2 regions of the Chryseobacterium sp. CFS15 genome follow, and region 2 is predicted to be linked to the other one. Evidence: riboswitches for the same ligand, from Rfam matches in the RefSeq annotation. Region 2 holds a riboswitch; the other holds the start of a gene.
The links. A riboswitch is a leader RNA that binds a small molecule or an ion and turns the genes downstream of it on or off. The one in region 2 is predicted to bind S-adenosylmethionine.
Positions count from the first base shown of each region.

Region 1: it holds a riboswitch for S-adenosylmethionine, as region 2 does, so the genes downstream of both, OH814_RS20645 (alpha/beta fold hydrolase) here and OH814_RS09005 (TonB-dependent receptor) in region 2, are expected to answer to the same signal.

Region 1 is NZ_JAVHYL010000004.1:299,507-307,197, forward strand. Features, by position in the region: gene OH814_RS08420 (fatty acid desaturase) at 1-484, opposite strand, end outside; gene OH814_RS08425 (homocysteine S-methyltransferase family protein) at 549-1,559, opposite strand; gene OH814_RS08430 (O-succinylhomoserine sulfhydrylase) at 1,790-2,992, opposite strand; gene OH814_RS20640 (homoserine dehydrogenase) at 3,183-4,724, opposite strand; gene OH814_RS20645 (alpha/beta fold hydrolase) at 4,779-5,717, opposite strand; SAM riboswitch class I at 5,780-5,889, opposite strand; gene OH814_RS08440 (glucosidase) at 6,076-7,691, shown strand, end outside.
Region 2 is NZ_JAVHYL010000004.1:406,314-414,004, forward strand. Features, by position in the region: gene OH814_RS09005 (TonB-dependent receptor) at 1-2,637, opposite strand, end outside; SAM riboswitch class I at 2,721-2,817, opposite strand; gene aroQ (type II 3-dehydroquinate dehydratase) at 3,058-3,465, shown strand; gene pckA (phosphoenolpyruvate carboxykinase (ATP)) at 3,602-5,218, opposite strand; gene OH814_RS09020 (GYDIA family GHMP kinase) at 5,346-6,251, opposite strand; gene fabD (ACP S-malonyltransferase) at 6,262-7,137, opposite strand; gene OH814_RS09030 (LysM peptidoglycan-binding domain-containing protein) at 7,184-7,691, opposite strand, start outside.

The DNA of each region.
Region 1 (7,691 bases), 110 kb from region 2:
AGAAATGCTGATATTTTTGTATTCCTTTAGCCTTAATCCATGGAACGATCAGTAAAAGCCCGCTCTGTTCGATGTCGGTATCCCAACCATCAACATTCGGGTAAGCGTGATGCGATGCGATATGTCTTTTTTTCCAGATGTAAGAATTAGCGCCTACAAAATCAAAAATCTGTAAAACGAAACTGTTGAGTCTTTTGTTTTTAAAAATATTGTTGTGAGCTGCCTCGTGAATTAAGTTTAAATAAATTAAAACCAGAGAAATCCCCATCAAAACAAAACTTGAAATGTAAACCCATGATTGATCTGCATTGAAAAGCGCAAATAGATACAAGCCAAAATAGATCAAAGGCAAAATAATCGCTTTGATCTGAATGTAAACATCTCTGTTTTTGGGAAGTGTTTCTACTCGCTGGTTCACTCTTTTTCTTAATTCATTAAACAGTTTGGCGTCTTCTGGATTTTTTAGGTAAATTGGCTTTTCCATAGGATTATTGTTTTGGATTTAAAAAAAGTATTTTCATACTTGCTCTAAATTTCCAAATCAAAAATCATACAAAATCCTTCACTTTTCTGGGCTCATATTTATCAACTAAATCAGCAATTGCTTTGATGTGTTCCGGTGTGGTACCACAGCATCCGCCGATAATATTGATCAATCCTTTTTCTACATATTCTCTGATTTGCTCAGCCATAAACTCTGGAGATTCATCGTATTGCCCGAAAGCATTTGGTAAACCTGCATTCGGATAAGCCGATACATGGAATTCCGAATTGTGAGCCAAAGTTTCTAAATACGGTGTTAGCTGATTTGCTCCTAAAGCGCAGTTGAAACCTACACTTAACAAATTCAGATGCGAAACTGAGATTAAAAAAGCTTCTGCGGTTTGTCCGCTCAATGTTCTTCCTGAAGCATCGGTAATCGTTCCCGAAACCATGATCGGGATTTCAATTCCTCTTTCTTCCTGAATTTCGTCGATCGCAAATAACGCTGCTTTGGCATTCAATGTATCAAAGATCGTTTCTACCAAAAGAATATCTGAACCGCCATCTAACAAAGCTTCTGATTGTTGTTTGTAAGCTAGTCTTAACTCTTCAAAAGTAATTGCACGATAACCAGGATCATTCACATCCGGACTTAAGCTTGCAGTTCTATTGGTTGGTCCGATCGAACCGGCAACAAATCTTGGTTTGTCAGGATTTTTAGCGGTAAACTCATCACATACTTTTCTGGCAATTTTTGCGGATTCGTAATTCAGTTCGTACACCAACTTTTCCATGTGGTAATCTGCCATCGCAATCGTAGTTCCGGAAAATGTATTGGTTTCCAAAATATCGGCTCCGGCTTCAAGGTATTTTCTATGAACTTCTTCAATGGCTTCGGGTTGCGTAAGAGAAAGAAGGTCATTATTTCCTTTTACAGGATGTTCCCAATCTTTAAAACGCTCGCCACGGTAATCTTCTTCTTCGAATTTATATCGTTGAAGCATGGTTCCCATCGCTCCGTCGAGAATTAAAATTCTTTCGGATAATGCTTTGTATAGTTGTTCTGAATTTTTCATTTTATTTATTATGACATATTTTTTAATAGGATTGCATCCTATTCTCTATTAAATAGTCCATTTGGGACTCTTTATTTATTTCAAACTTTTTATTTAAGCCTTGTCAAGGTTTTGAACCTTGACAAGGCTTATTTGCCGAATCTTTACGCTGAATCTCTGCAGCCCGACTTGAACGAGGTCCTTCGACAAGCTCAGGATAAATTCAGGCGGATAAAGCTGCCCAAATTAGTTTAATCTAATGCCTGTTTTAAATCTGCAATAATATCGTCCACATTCTCCAAACCTACCGAACAGCGAACCAAACCTGCGGTAATTCCCACTTCGTTTCTTTCTTCATCTGTCAATTTAGAATGCGTTGTAGAAGCGGGATGCGTAACAATCGTTCTGGTATCGCCTAAGTTTGCAGAAAGTGAACACATTTTTATTTTATCTAAAAATTTTCGCCCACCTTCGATACCGCCTTTGATTTCGAATGCTACAATATTTCCGCCTAATTTCATTTGTTTCTTCGCCACTTCATAACTTGGATGAGATGGAAGAAATGGATATTTCGTCAGTTCTACATTCGGATGACTTTCTAAAAACTCAGCTACTTTTAAGGCGTTTTCACAATGTCTCTCCACACGGATTGCCAAAGTCTCTAAGCTTTTTGATAAAACCCAAGCATTGAAAGGTGACATTGCAGGTCCGGTGTTTCTTGCAAAAAGATAAATTTCACGGATCAAATCTTCTCTACCCACTGCTACTCCACCTAAAACACGGCCTTGACCGTCAATTAATTTTGTGGCAGAATGCACAACGACATCTGCTCCGTATTTTATGGGTTGTTGCAAATAAGGAGTTGCAAAGCAGTTGTCTACAATGAAAATCAGATTATGCTTTTTTGCAATCTTACCAAAAAATTCTAAGTCTAAAATTTCTATCGCAGGATTTGTTGGCGTTTCCAGATACAGAATTTTTGTATTTGGCTTGATGTATTTTTCTACATTTACAGAATCTTCTGCTTTGAAATATGTGGTTTCGATATTCCATTTTGGGAAATATTTTGTGAACAACGTGTGCGTAGAGCCGAAAACAGACTGACAACTTACGATATGATCACCTGCATTAAGCAAAGTGGCAAACGTTGAATAAATTGCCGCCATTCCCGTAGCGAAAGCGTAACCCGCTTCTGCACCTTCCATTTTTGCAATTTTATCGGTAAATTCTGTAACATTCGGATTTGAAAATCGGCTGTACAGGTTTTTAGATTTTTCTTCGGCAAAACTCGCTCTCATATCTTCTGCATCTTCAAAAACGAAGCTTGAAGTAAGATACAACGGTGTAGAATGCTCGTCAAACTGAGATCTTTCAGTTTGGGTTCTTATGGCAAGAGTCTCGAAATTTGTTGACAGTTGCTGGTTGTTAGTTTTTGGTTGATTATTATCGCTCATAAACTTGTTTATCTTTTTAGCAATGCATCAATTTAATTATGATTTTTTCAAATTTTTAAATTGACTTGTTACTATATTGTTATAATTTGATTTGTTATTTTTGATAGGATTTCATCCTACCCTGAGTTAAATCGTCCCTTCGGGACTCTTCAGCGCCGGAAAAACTTCCATCTTCCAGCATCCTACTTGTTTATTTCGATTCACTTAATCTTAAAATATCTCCAAAAACTCCTCTTGCCGTTACTTTTGCTCCGGCTCCAGCTCCCATGATAACGATTGGGTTTTCACCATAACTTTCGGTGTAGATTTCAAAAATTGAATCTGAGCCTTTCAGTTGTCCCAAAGCAGAAGTTGCAGGAACAGAAATTAGCTTAACATCAAGATTGCCTTTCTCTTTCTGTAAATCGCCGTGTAAATCACCAACATATCTTAAAACGTGACCAGGCTCCTGATTTTTCTTAATTTTATCGTATTCTTCATCCAAATCTTCAAGTCTCGAAAGAAATTCCTGCTTTGAGATAGAAAGCAAAGCTTCCGGAACCAGATTTTGGATGTTGATATCATTAAATTCATTAATTAAATCTAATTCTCTCGCCAAGATCAATAGCTTGCGAGCCACATCATTTCCTGATAAATCTTCTCTTGGATCTGGCTCTGTGAAACCTTTTTCTAAAGCTTCATTAACGATTGTTGAAAATTTATCATTTCGCAAAGAGAAGTTATTGAAAACATAACTCAATGTTCCGGAAAAAACACCTTTGATTCTTGTAATATTTTCACCGGAAAGGTGTAAAAGCTTTATGGTATCGATTAACGGCAAACCTGCCCCAACATTGGTTTCATACAAATAACGCTTGTTGTTTTTATTCAACGTATATCTTAGTTTACGGTATTCTTCGATAGGAAGTGTGTTGAAAATTTTATTTGAGGAAACCAAATCAAACCCATTTTCTGCCAATGCATGATAATTTTTAACAAAATCTGTACTTGCTGTGTTATCGACTACGATTAGATTTTCAAGCTGGTTTTCTTTAGAGAAATTAATTAATTCTTCTACATTTGAAGTTTTTTCAGATGCAAAAACCTCATCGCTCCATTGGTTGTCAAAACCTTTTTTGTTGAAAGCTATTTTTCTTGAATTAGCTACCGCAACAACTTTAAGATGTATATTTTTTCTTCTTTTAATTTCTTCCGAAGAATGTAAAACCTGCTCTATTAAAGTCTTTCCTACATTTCCGTGACCGATAATTGCCAAGTGAACTGTTTTTGGTTTTTTGAAAATTTCAGACTCAATGATATTTTTAGTTTTCTCATCCTGAGAAGATGTCACAACAATATTAATTCGTTTTTCGCTTGAATTCTGGTTTAAAAGCAATGGAAAAACATTGTTTCTTGCCAGTTCAGAAAGTATTTTATTTAGATCATCTGCTACAAAACCGATAACAGAAACATTATTGATGCTGTAAATCTGAGAAACTTTACCTGATTTTCTTTCTGCAGCAAACTCTTCAATCAGACAGTTTACCGCTTTTTCAGAATCATCTTCGTGTACGAGAATTGACAATCCGTTTTCTACTGCCTGCTGAGAAATTATTCCCACACTGATACGGGCGAATGTAAGAGCCTTAAAAACTCTTCCGTCGATTCCTATTTCGCCCAAAAAGTCTTGTCCTTCAAATTTGATGATTGATCTGTTCTTTAAAAATTTTATTTCGTTTGCATTACTTTTCATCTGTAACCTTTTTTATTTTTTTATAAGACGGAATTACCTTAAACTCCTTTTTCCCTACAAAATATTATTTATGATATTATTTAATTGACTGTATTCCATTAAGAAGGCGTCGTGCCCATGAACTGATTTGATCTCGTGATAGAAAACATCTTTCTTATTTTCCTTTAGCTTTTCAAAGCCATTCCTAATTTCAGAGGCAGGAAAAAATAAATCTGTATCTACAGAGATCATGTGCATTCGTGCCTGGATCTTCTCCATCCTATTTTCATCAGCATTAATATTCATCAATAAATGATTCATCAATTGATAAGATTTTAAACTAAATCTTTCGGCAAGAGATTTCCCGTGATAATTAAGCCAGTTTTCAGATTCTAGCTCCTGTTTTTCCTGAGTGTATTTGTTTTGAAATCTGTCGTTTAAAGACTGAGGTGTTCTGTAGCATAACATCGCATGAATTCTGGCCTTTTGTAGCGGTTCATCATTTCCATTTAATAAAAATTTCTGAACAAGACATTGTGCATGCAACCAATCATGAGTTTTAGAATCACAGGCAATCGGAATAAAAATTTCGGCCAAATCTGGCTTTTTTGAAAGCATTTCCCAGCCAATTCCGCCTCCTAAAGACCCTCCAATCAGAGCGTATATGTTTTTAATATGTAAAGATCCAAGACCTTTCAGAAATACATTTGCAATATCTGAAGGTGTAAAATCTGAATATTCGTCAATAAAAAAATCGTCATATCCATTTCCGGGAATATTGAAACAGAGCACTGTATATTTAATTGTATCAATCACCTGATTTTCACCGATCAACTGTTTCCACCAACCCTTTTCTCCGGCAACATCCGAGTTTCCGGTTAAGGCATGATTGACCAAAATGATGGGTGCTGAAAATAGCTCTTTCCCAAAAAGCTGATAGCTTAGCGGGATATGATATTCTTTGTGAGAATCGGTTTTGTACAAAAAATTAATATGTTGCAGTTCTGTTTTCAAATTTTATATTATTATAAATAAATTTGAAAATGCCACGAGAAATGGCTGAAAAGAACTTCAGTAAGTTATCTGTCCAAAATAAATTATTTGGTAGAACGTAGCACCTTCTCTGCTTGCGCAAAGGGTTGCTAAGGTTTCACAGGGTCTATCCCTCAACCTTTCTTGATAACATTTTCAATATGTAAATGAACGAATGGTGCAAATATAAAACTTTTTATTTTAAAAATTAAAAAAAATTAACAAATATCATAAAACGTAATATCAGCGAGGTTTGTGGAAGATTGTTAATAATTATTCAGATTAAAAAAATTGGAATTATTTATCAAAAAAATTAACTTAGCCATGAAAATGGCTGAAAATGACTATCGAAAAGCAAAGATTACAAGATAAAGACTGGAAAAACTGGGGACCCTATGTAAGCAACAGGCAATGGGGAAATGTGCGTGAAGACTACAGCCCGAATGGAAATGCATGGCATTTTGCCAACCATGATATTGCAGAAAGCCACACTTATCGTTGGGGTGAAGAAGGTATCGCAGGGATTTCAGATCCTAAACAAATTTTCTGTTTTGCTCTTTCATTTTGGAATAAAAAAGATAAAAGAGTAAAAGAACGCCTCTTCGGATTGAGCAATCCGCAGGGAAATCACGGAGAAGATATTAAAGAAATTTTCTATTACCTGGATAATACACCTACTCACAGCTATATGAAAATGGTGTACAAATATCCGATCAACGAATTTCCTTATGATGATATTGTAGCCGAAAACGCCAGACGCACCAAAAAGGAACCTGAATATGAGCTTTTTGATACAGGAGTTTTTGATAAAGATGAATATTTTGATATTTTCATAGAATACTGTAAGTCTGATGCGCATGATATTCTGGTACGTGTCACGGTCTGCAACAGAAGCGACAAAGCTGCGCCCATTGTTGTATTACCTACAGCTTGGTTTAGAAATAACTGGAAATGGGGTTACAATGAATACAAAGGTCAGACAGTAGGGGGAAAAGAAGGTTGCATCGACATTGTTCACGACAGTATTCCCATCAAAAAGTTTTATTCAAAAAATAAAAATGCAGAACAGGTTTTTTGTGATAATGAAACAAATAATCCAAAACTTCATGGAACTCCGTTTGTAGAAAATACTTACTATAAAGACGGAATCAACGATTATATTATTCATCAGAAAAACACTGTAAATCCCGAAAAAAAAGGAACAAAAGCTGCTTTCATCATTGATGAAACTATCGAAGCTGGACAGTCTGAAGTTTTTGAATTCAGATTATCGCCTTATGATATGGACGATGCTTTTTATCAGTTTGATGATATATTCAATGCAAGAATTAATGAAGCGAATGAATTTTATGATGAAATTCAGCAGGATATATTTAATGACGATGAAAAAAATGTGCAGAGACAGGCTTTTGCCGGGCTTCTTTGGAACAAACAATTCTATCATTACAATGTCGGAAAATGGCTGAATGGCGACCCCAATTATGAGGCGCCGAGAGATTTTAAAAATTATGTAAGAAACACAGAATGGGAACATCTTCACAATAAAGATATCATCTCAATGCCCGATAAATGGGAGTATCCTTGGTATGCAACTTGGGATTTGGCATTCCATTGTGTTCCTTTTGCCATTATTGATGCCGAGTTTGCGAAAAACCAATTGCTTCTGCTTACTAAAGAATGGTACATGCATCCCAACGGGCAAATGCCGGCTTACGAATGGAATTTGAGTGACGTTAATCCGCCTGTGCATGCATGGTCGTGCTTCAGGGTTTTTAAAATTGATGAAAAAACAAACGGAAAACCAGATCTCTTATTTCTTGAAAAAGTTTTTCAAAAGCTTCTTCTCAACTTTACCTGGTGGGTCAACAGAAAAGATAAAAACGGTAAAAATATTTTTGGCGGCGGATTTTTAGGATTAGATAACATTGGTGCTTTTGACCGAAATATGGAACTTAA
Region 2 (7,691 bases):
GGGAACATCTGTATTGGTATTTTCAGGAGTCCATCGGTTTAACATTTCAGAGCTCCATGCTCTTCCTGCTGCACTTCCGTTATGCATCAACATCGTGTAATCGTTATCCAGAATTTTCCCACCCAAACTGAAAGTCAATAATCCTGAAAAATCAAAATCTTTATATCTGATGCTAGTTGTAAGACCACCCATTACTTTAGGCAACGAAGATCCCTGCAAAGTTTTTGTAGCTTTTGCATACTCAGAAGTTGTTCCTTCTACTGTATTTCCGTTTGCATCAGTTGTAATTGTTTTCCAAAGCGGATTTCCGTTGCTCGGGTCAACTCCCATCCATTCAGGAATGAAGAAATCATAAATAGAACCTCCAACCTGTAATAGTTTTGTCCCGCTCACGATAGAACCTTTCGGAAGTTTGGTGATTTTATTGTTTAAAGTACTTAGATTCATATCAACATTCCATTCGAAATCATCAGTTTTAACAGGCGTTGTAAATAGAGAAAATTCAAAACCTGTATTTTTTAATTCACCGATATTCGCCTGATAACCGCTAAAACCAACGGAAGGAGCCAAAGGCATATCAAACAAAAGATCTTTACTCTGACGTTGGAAATATTCTACATTTCCTTTAATTCTGTTTTTCAAAATGGCAAATTCTAATCCTACATTCAGGTTAAGATTCGTTTCCCATTTCAGATCCGGAGTAGGAAGTCTGCTTGCAACCGTACCGCCTTCACCAAGATTGTTATAAAATGTGTACAAACTTTGATATGCGTAATATGTACTCAATTTATCATTTCCCTGGCCACCATAACTTGCACGAAGCGTCAACTGATCGAAAATATTTAAATCTTTAATGAAATTTTCACTCGAAGCTTTCCATGAGCCACCCACTGACCAGAAAGTTCCCCATCTGTTTTCAGGTGAAAATCTCGAAGAACCATCTGCTCTTACCGATCCGGAAACGAAATATTTATTTTTAAAATCATATTCCACTTTTCCTAAATAACTTAAAAGTCCTAATTTGTCACTGTTTCCACTAAATCCGCCTAACAAAGCTGCCGCATCTGGTTCGTAATAATATGGAAGTGAAAATTGGCTTCTGCTTCCTGAGATGGTTTGAAATTCGTAATGATAAAATTCCTGTCCGGCTAAAATATTAAAGTGATGCTGGTTGATTTTTTTATCAAAAGTCAAAATATTACTTGTCGTATAAGAAAGTGTTCTGGAATTTGTTTTTGTTACCGAACCGCCAATTTCACTTCCCTCTCCCAATAAAGGATTTGTATAAAAATGACCATTATAATTAACCAAATCAACAGAGAAACTTGATTTAAACTTTAATTCCGGTAAGAAAGTAAAATCTAAAAATCCTTTTCCTGAAAAGTTATCTTCACGGTTTTCATTTTTATCTAAAGGCAACGTTGCTGCAGCATTTTGATTCTGTAAAGCACTTGTAGGACGGTATTTTCCAAAGTCGTAAATATAATTTCCGTTCGCATCTAACCTGTGACTTCCGTCTGCATTTCTTTCATAATAAGGATAAAAAGAAGGAATTACTCTTGCCGCATTAATGATATTATCCGTTCTGGAATCTGATGAAGGCGGTGCTTCCTGAAGACTGTTGGTATAACTTAAATTAGCCCCAACATTTAACCATTTTTTGACTTCAGAATTGATTTTAAGTCTTGTACTGTATTTCGTAAAGCCTGATCCAATTGCGATTCCTTTATCATCAAGATATCCTAATGAAAAATAATAATTGCTTTTTTCACTCCCTCCACTGAAATCTAAATCTACCTGACTTCTTGCTGCCACCCTCTGAAGAATATCTCTCCAATCATCGTTCCATAAAGCAGTAGCTCCAGGTAAAAGCTTACCGTCAGTTCCTACAGGTTTTGCATAATTTGATCCGTATGGATTTATTCCTAAACCATTGCTTCCAGAAACCAAAGCATCACTCGCCATTTGTGCCGCCTGTTGAGAAGTAACCTGACTTGATTTATAGCCATTTCTCAAAGCTTCCCAATACAATTGAAAATACTGGTCTGTATTTACCTGCTCGTAATCTTTAACCGCTCTGGTAGAAAAACCCTGACTGATATTGAAATTTACTTTTGCTTCCCCCTTTTTTCCGGATTTTGTCGTAATAATTATTACTCCGTTGGCTGCTCTTGAACCATAGAGTGAACTTGCCGTCGCATCTTTCAAAACACTGATCGATTCAATATCATTGGGACTTATCGAGTTGATATTCCCGTCAAAAGGAATTCCGTCTACCACAAACAAAGGATTACTTGAAGCACTCACCGAGCCAATTCCACGAATACGAATAGATGCCGTTGCACCTGGTTGTCCAGAAGCACTTACCGCCTGAAGACCTGGAACCTGTCCTTCCAAAGCTTTGGTAATATTGGTAACGGGTCTGTTGTTTATTTTTTCACTAGAAATTGTTGCCACAGAACCTGTGTAACTTGTTTTTTTCGCTTTTCCGTAAGCGACAACTACTACTTCATCTATATCTTGTTCGCGAAGTGTATCTTTTTTTGCTTCCTGACCATTGATGTTGATTATTCCTAAGAAAAATACTGCAACAGGTGGAATCCAAGCTTTAGAATTAATTAAATTTTTGTTAATCATAACTCATTTCATTTATCAAATTTTAAAAATTAACCCTTTGCAGAAAAGACAGCAAAGGGCATCGATAAATACGACTAACCAATTGCTTATTTTTCCTTTAAAGGCTGAATGTAACACCTTGCAAAGAGCAGGTTGTTAAGACTTCACAAGGTCAGTTCCCTCCATCTTTCTTTATAAGCCGATCGAAATATGTTTGCAAATCTAAAAACAATTAGTCTACAAAACAAGTAGACTTTATGATTTGGGATTAATTATTAGCAAAAATTAACTTAATTAATTTTTAAAAAACACTAAAATAGAGAGTTATACAAATTATCAAATTCATAAATATGATAAATATCATTAAAAATAATGTAATTCGGAAAATTATTTAAAATAGAAATATTCAGACTTATTGAAAAAACTTTCTAAATTTATACTATGAAAGTTTTAATTATAAATGGCCCTAATCTGAATCTTTTAGGCACGAGAGAACCCGAAATTTACGGGAGTGTTTCAATGGAAGATTATTTAGAAAAACTAAAGTCTGAATTTACTTCTCATGAATTGAATTATTATCAGTCGAATATTGAAGGCGAATTGATTAACAGACTTCAGGAAGATGATTTTGACGCCGTTGTAATTAATCCCGGAGCATTCACGCATTATTCTTATGCAATTGCAGACTGTTTAAAGAATATTCAAAAACCGAAAGTAGAAGTTCACATCAGCAATATTTACAAAAGAGAAGAATTTAGGCAGAAATCTGTAACGGCAGCTTGCACAGATGCGGTTTTGTCCGGTTTTGGAATGGAGGGATATAGATTGGCAATATTAAGCTTGAAGTAACTCCGAAGATTTTTACAGATGATTGTGTAAAATAGTTCTGTTACTTTTGCTCTCGCAGATAAAACGGATTACGCAGATTTTTAATAGAATATTAAAATAAAAAAGCCTCATCAATTGATGAGGCTCTTCACTATTTCTAAATGGTCTGTTCCTGCAATTGAGGACCAGAGGCAATCAGCTTTTTGGCTTCGTCATTACCGCAGTACTGCTCGAAGTTTTTGATATATTTTGCAGCAAGATCTTTTGCTTTTTCTTCCCATTCTGCAACATCGCTGTATGTATCTCTAGGATCCAAAATTCCTTCAGAAACATTCGGCAATGAAGTCGGAATTTCTAAATTCATTACAGGGATTGTTGTTTTTTCAGCTTTTTCAATTGATCCATCAATGATAGAGTCAATGATTGCTCTTGTATCTTTTAATGAAATTCTTTTTCCGGTACCGTTCCATCCCGTGTTTACCAAATAAGCTTTTGCACCGTGTTCTTTCATTTTACCGATCAATGTTTTAGAATACATTGTAGGGTGTAACGTTAAGAAGGCTTCCCCAAATGCAGGCGAAAAAGATGGTTCCGGTTCTGTAATTCCTCTTTCAGTACCAGCTAATTTTGAAGTATATCCACAAAGGAAGTGATATTGAGCCTGATTTTCATCTAAAATGGAAACCGGAGGCAATACTCCAAAAGCATCAGCAGAAAGATAAACGATCTTACTTGCGTGACCTGCTTTAGACGGTAAAACAATTTTGTTGATATGGTAGATTGGGTAAGAAACTCTTGTGTTTTCAGTGATAGATCCGTCTGTATAATCAGCAACACCGTCGTGTACTACAACGTTTTCAAGAAGTGCATCTCTTTTTATAGCTCTGAAAATATCCGGTTCTTTTTCTGCTGACAAATCGATTACTTTGGCATAACAGCCACCTTCGTAATTGAAAACTCCGTTGTTATCCCAACCGTGCTCATCATCACCAATTAAATATCTTTTAGGATCTGCAGATAAAGTCGTTTTTCCTGTTCCTGAAAGTCCGAAGAATAACGCTACATCTCCTTCTTCTCCTACATTTGCAGAACAGTGCATTGATGCCATTCCTTTTAGTGGAAGGTAATAATTCATCATTGCAAACATTCCCTTTTTCATTTCACCACCATACCAGGTTCCTCCAATAATCTGAAGTTTTTCAGTAAGGTTAAACATTACAAAGTTTTCAGAATTCAGTTCCTGAGCTTCCCAGTTAGGATTTGTAGTTTTTGATCCGTTGATTACTGTGAAATCAGGCTCTCCAAAGTTTTCTAACTCAAAATGAGAAGGACGGATGAACATATTCGTAACGAAATGCGCCTGCCAAGCAACTTCAACGATAAATCTTACTTTTAATCTTGTGTCAGCATTTGTTCCACAAAAAGTATCTACTACGTAAATCTTTTTTGCGTCAGAAAGCTGAGTCAATACCAAATCTTTACATGATTCGAAAATTTCAGGTGTTGTAGGTAAATTTACTTTACCATCCCAGAAAATAGTATCTTTCGTAACATCATCCTGAACAATATACCTGTCTTTAGGCGAACGGCCAGTGAAAACTCCTGTTTTTACAGAAACTGCGCCAGATTCTGTAAGTTCAGCTTTTTCAAAACCCTGATTTTCAGTTGAAACTTCCGCTTGATATAACTCTTCGTATGAAGGATTATAAATTAATTCGTAATCTCCTTTAATCCCTAATTTTTGTAAATCCTGGACGATTTTAGCGTTTTTCATTTTACTTATATTTTCTTTTTCTTTTTGTCTGTTTAACATCATGAATATTAACAAATTGTTAAACGTGGATAAATATAAACATATAAGCGAAAATGACAAATAAAAAATGGAATATATAAAAACCTGATTAACAATCAATTAAGTCATTCCACTCAAAAACAGTAGTAAAACCTTTTCCCCAAAAATAGTCCTTAAACCCTGCAAATTTTGAGCTCATTACAAAATCTCCACCCCAAGCTCCTAAACTTTTGACAAAACTCGGACAATCTGAGAAAAACCTCGACTTAACTGTCGGAATTTCAATAAAATCTGAAATTTTTTGCTCATGTATCATCATTAGTTCAGAAAAATTTTCCAATTCATTACATAACAAAATATTTCTTGTGAGATTAGAAAATTCATCTACTATAATTTGAGACTTTACTTTTGACCTGTAAAGTTGAATTGCTTCACGGCTGTCTTGCTTCTGATTGAGGTGAATAAAAATCAGTTCATTTTTAAAATTCGGATTAAACTTTATCTTCTCAAAATGTATTTCAGGCTTGTTCTGAAACAACACCGCAGATTTTGCATTGGCAACTGCAATGTCGTATCCGCTTCCACCCAGACTGATTGAATTTAAATGGAAAGGATCAATATCTGACCATTCTGCAAGATTGTTCATTAAGGTAGAACTGCTTCCCAAGCCATAATCTGAAGGAAACTGGAGATTTGTTTTTAAATGGTAAGTATCGGTGCTTTTAAACTTAGTTCCAGAAAGACTCTGAACATTTTTAAGAGTTTTAAGAATAAACTCTGCGCTTTGATCGATATTGGTTTCTAAAACCTGCCATGTTTTATAATCAATGACAGCCTTTAGCCATAATTTGTTCTGATGATAGGCTTCCCAGAAAATAATAGATTTTCCGTCTTGCTTTTCTTCAAAAAAAAACTCTTGTCCTAGCTTTGTGGGTACCGCTAAGACAAGAGCTCCGTCTACAGCGAAATATTCTGAAGTAAGCATAAGCTTTCCCGGTGAATAGATTTCGCCCATTTTTATGTTTTTAGATGGCAGAAGTAGATGCTACTGCGCTATCAATTTTCTTGATTAATCCCTGAAGTGTTTTTCCAGGACCTACTTCTACAAAATTTGTAGCTCCGTCTTTAATCATATTCTGAACAGACTGCGTCCATTTTACAGGTCCTGTTAGTTGAGAAATAAGATTAGCTTTAATCTGATCCGGATCTGTAACGGCAGTTGTTGTAATATTTTGATAAACAGGAATAGTCGCCTTTCTGAATTTGGTATTCTCAATTGCAGCAGCCAATCTTTCTTGTGCAGGTTGCATTAATGGTGAATGGAAAGCTCCGTTTACAGGAAGCAATAGCGCTCTTTTTGCACCAGCTTCTTTTAATTTGACACAAGCTTCTTCTACAGCAACAGTTTCACCAGAAATTACCAATTGCCCGGGACAGTTGTAATTTGCAGGAACAACAACTCCGCTGATTGATGCGCAGATTTCTTCTACTTTAGCATCATCCAACCCTAAAATTGCAGCCATAGAACTTGGGTTTGCATCGCAAGCAGCCTGCATTGCCTTTGCTCTTTCAGATACCAGTTTCAAACCGTCATCAAAAGATAAAACGCCGTTGGCAACCAATGCTGAAAATTCTCCTAAAGAGTGCCCTGCAACCATTTCGGCACCAAGGCCATTCACTGCTTTTAAAGCAGCAACTGAATGTATGAATATTGAAGGTTGGGTAACCTCCGTTTTCTTAAGATCTTCATCTGTCCCGTTAAACATCAGGGAAAGAATATCAAAACCTAAAATTTCGTTAGCAGATTCCATCAGATCTTTAATGTCTTTACGGGAATCGTATAATTCTTTTCCCATACCTACAAACTGTGATCCCTGACCAGGAAATACAAGTGCTTTCATTTATTTATTTAAAATATATAGTTTAATAGTAAAGTCCTCAAAGAATTTAAGGAACCAATCTGATCACCCTGAAGCCTGTATTTACATAAGCTCCGTTTGATTTAGATTTTACAAATTCAAATTTAGTAGCCAACTGAGTCTGTACTTTATTGATTTGTTTAAAGATTTCTCCTTTTTTGTTTTCTCTTGTCAACATATCATTTACCACATCAAAACCAATCACAGCATATTTGCCAGGAGTTTTGCAGTATTTTGATTTGTAAGCAGCCAAGATTTCTTTTTCAAAATTTCCGTCAGCATTAATTTTTCTATCCATCAGATAAACCAAATTTGCCTGGCTCAATTCGTCAACTTTTTTGTCGAAACTAGGAACAGCATACATACTGAACGCTTTTATACCCTGAACTTCTTTAGATAAAGCAATCACTTTATTTGAAAAAGCTTCACCTACTGTATCATTATCACTCGCCAAAATTGCAATAACCGGAGCAGATTGCCCTGTCATCATATTTTGATCTAACTGAATTTCTGAGGCTGCATTTACAACAGTGATC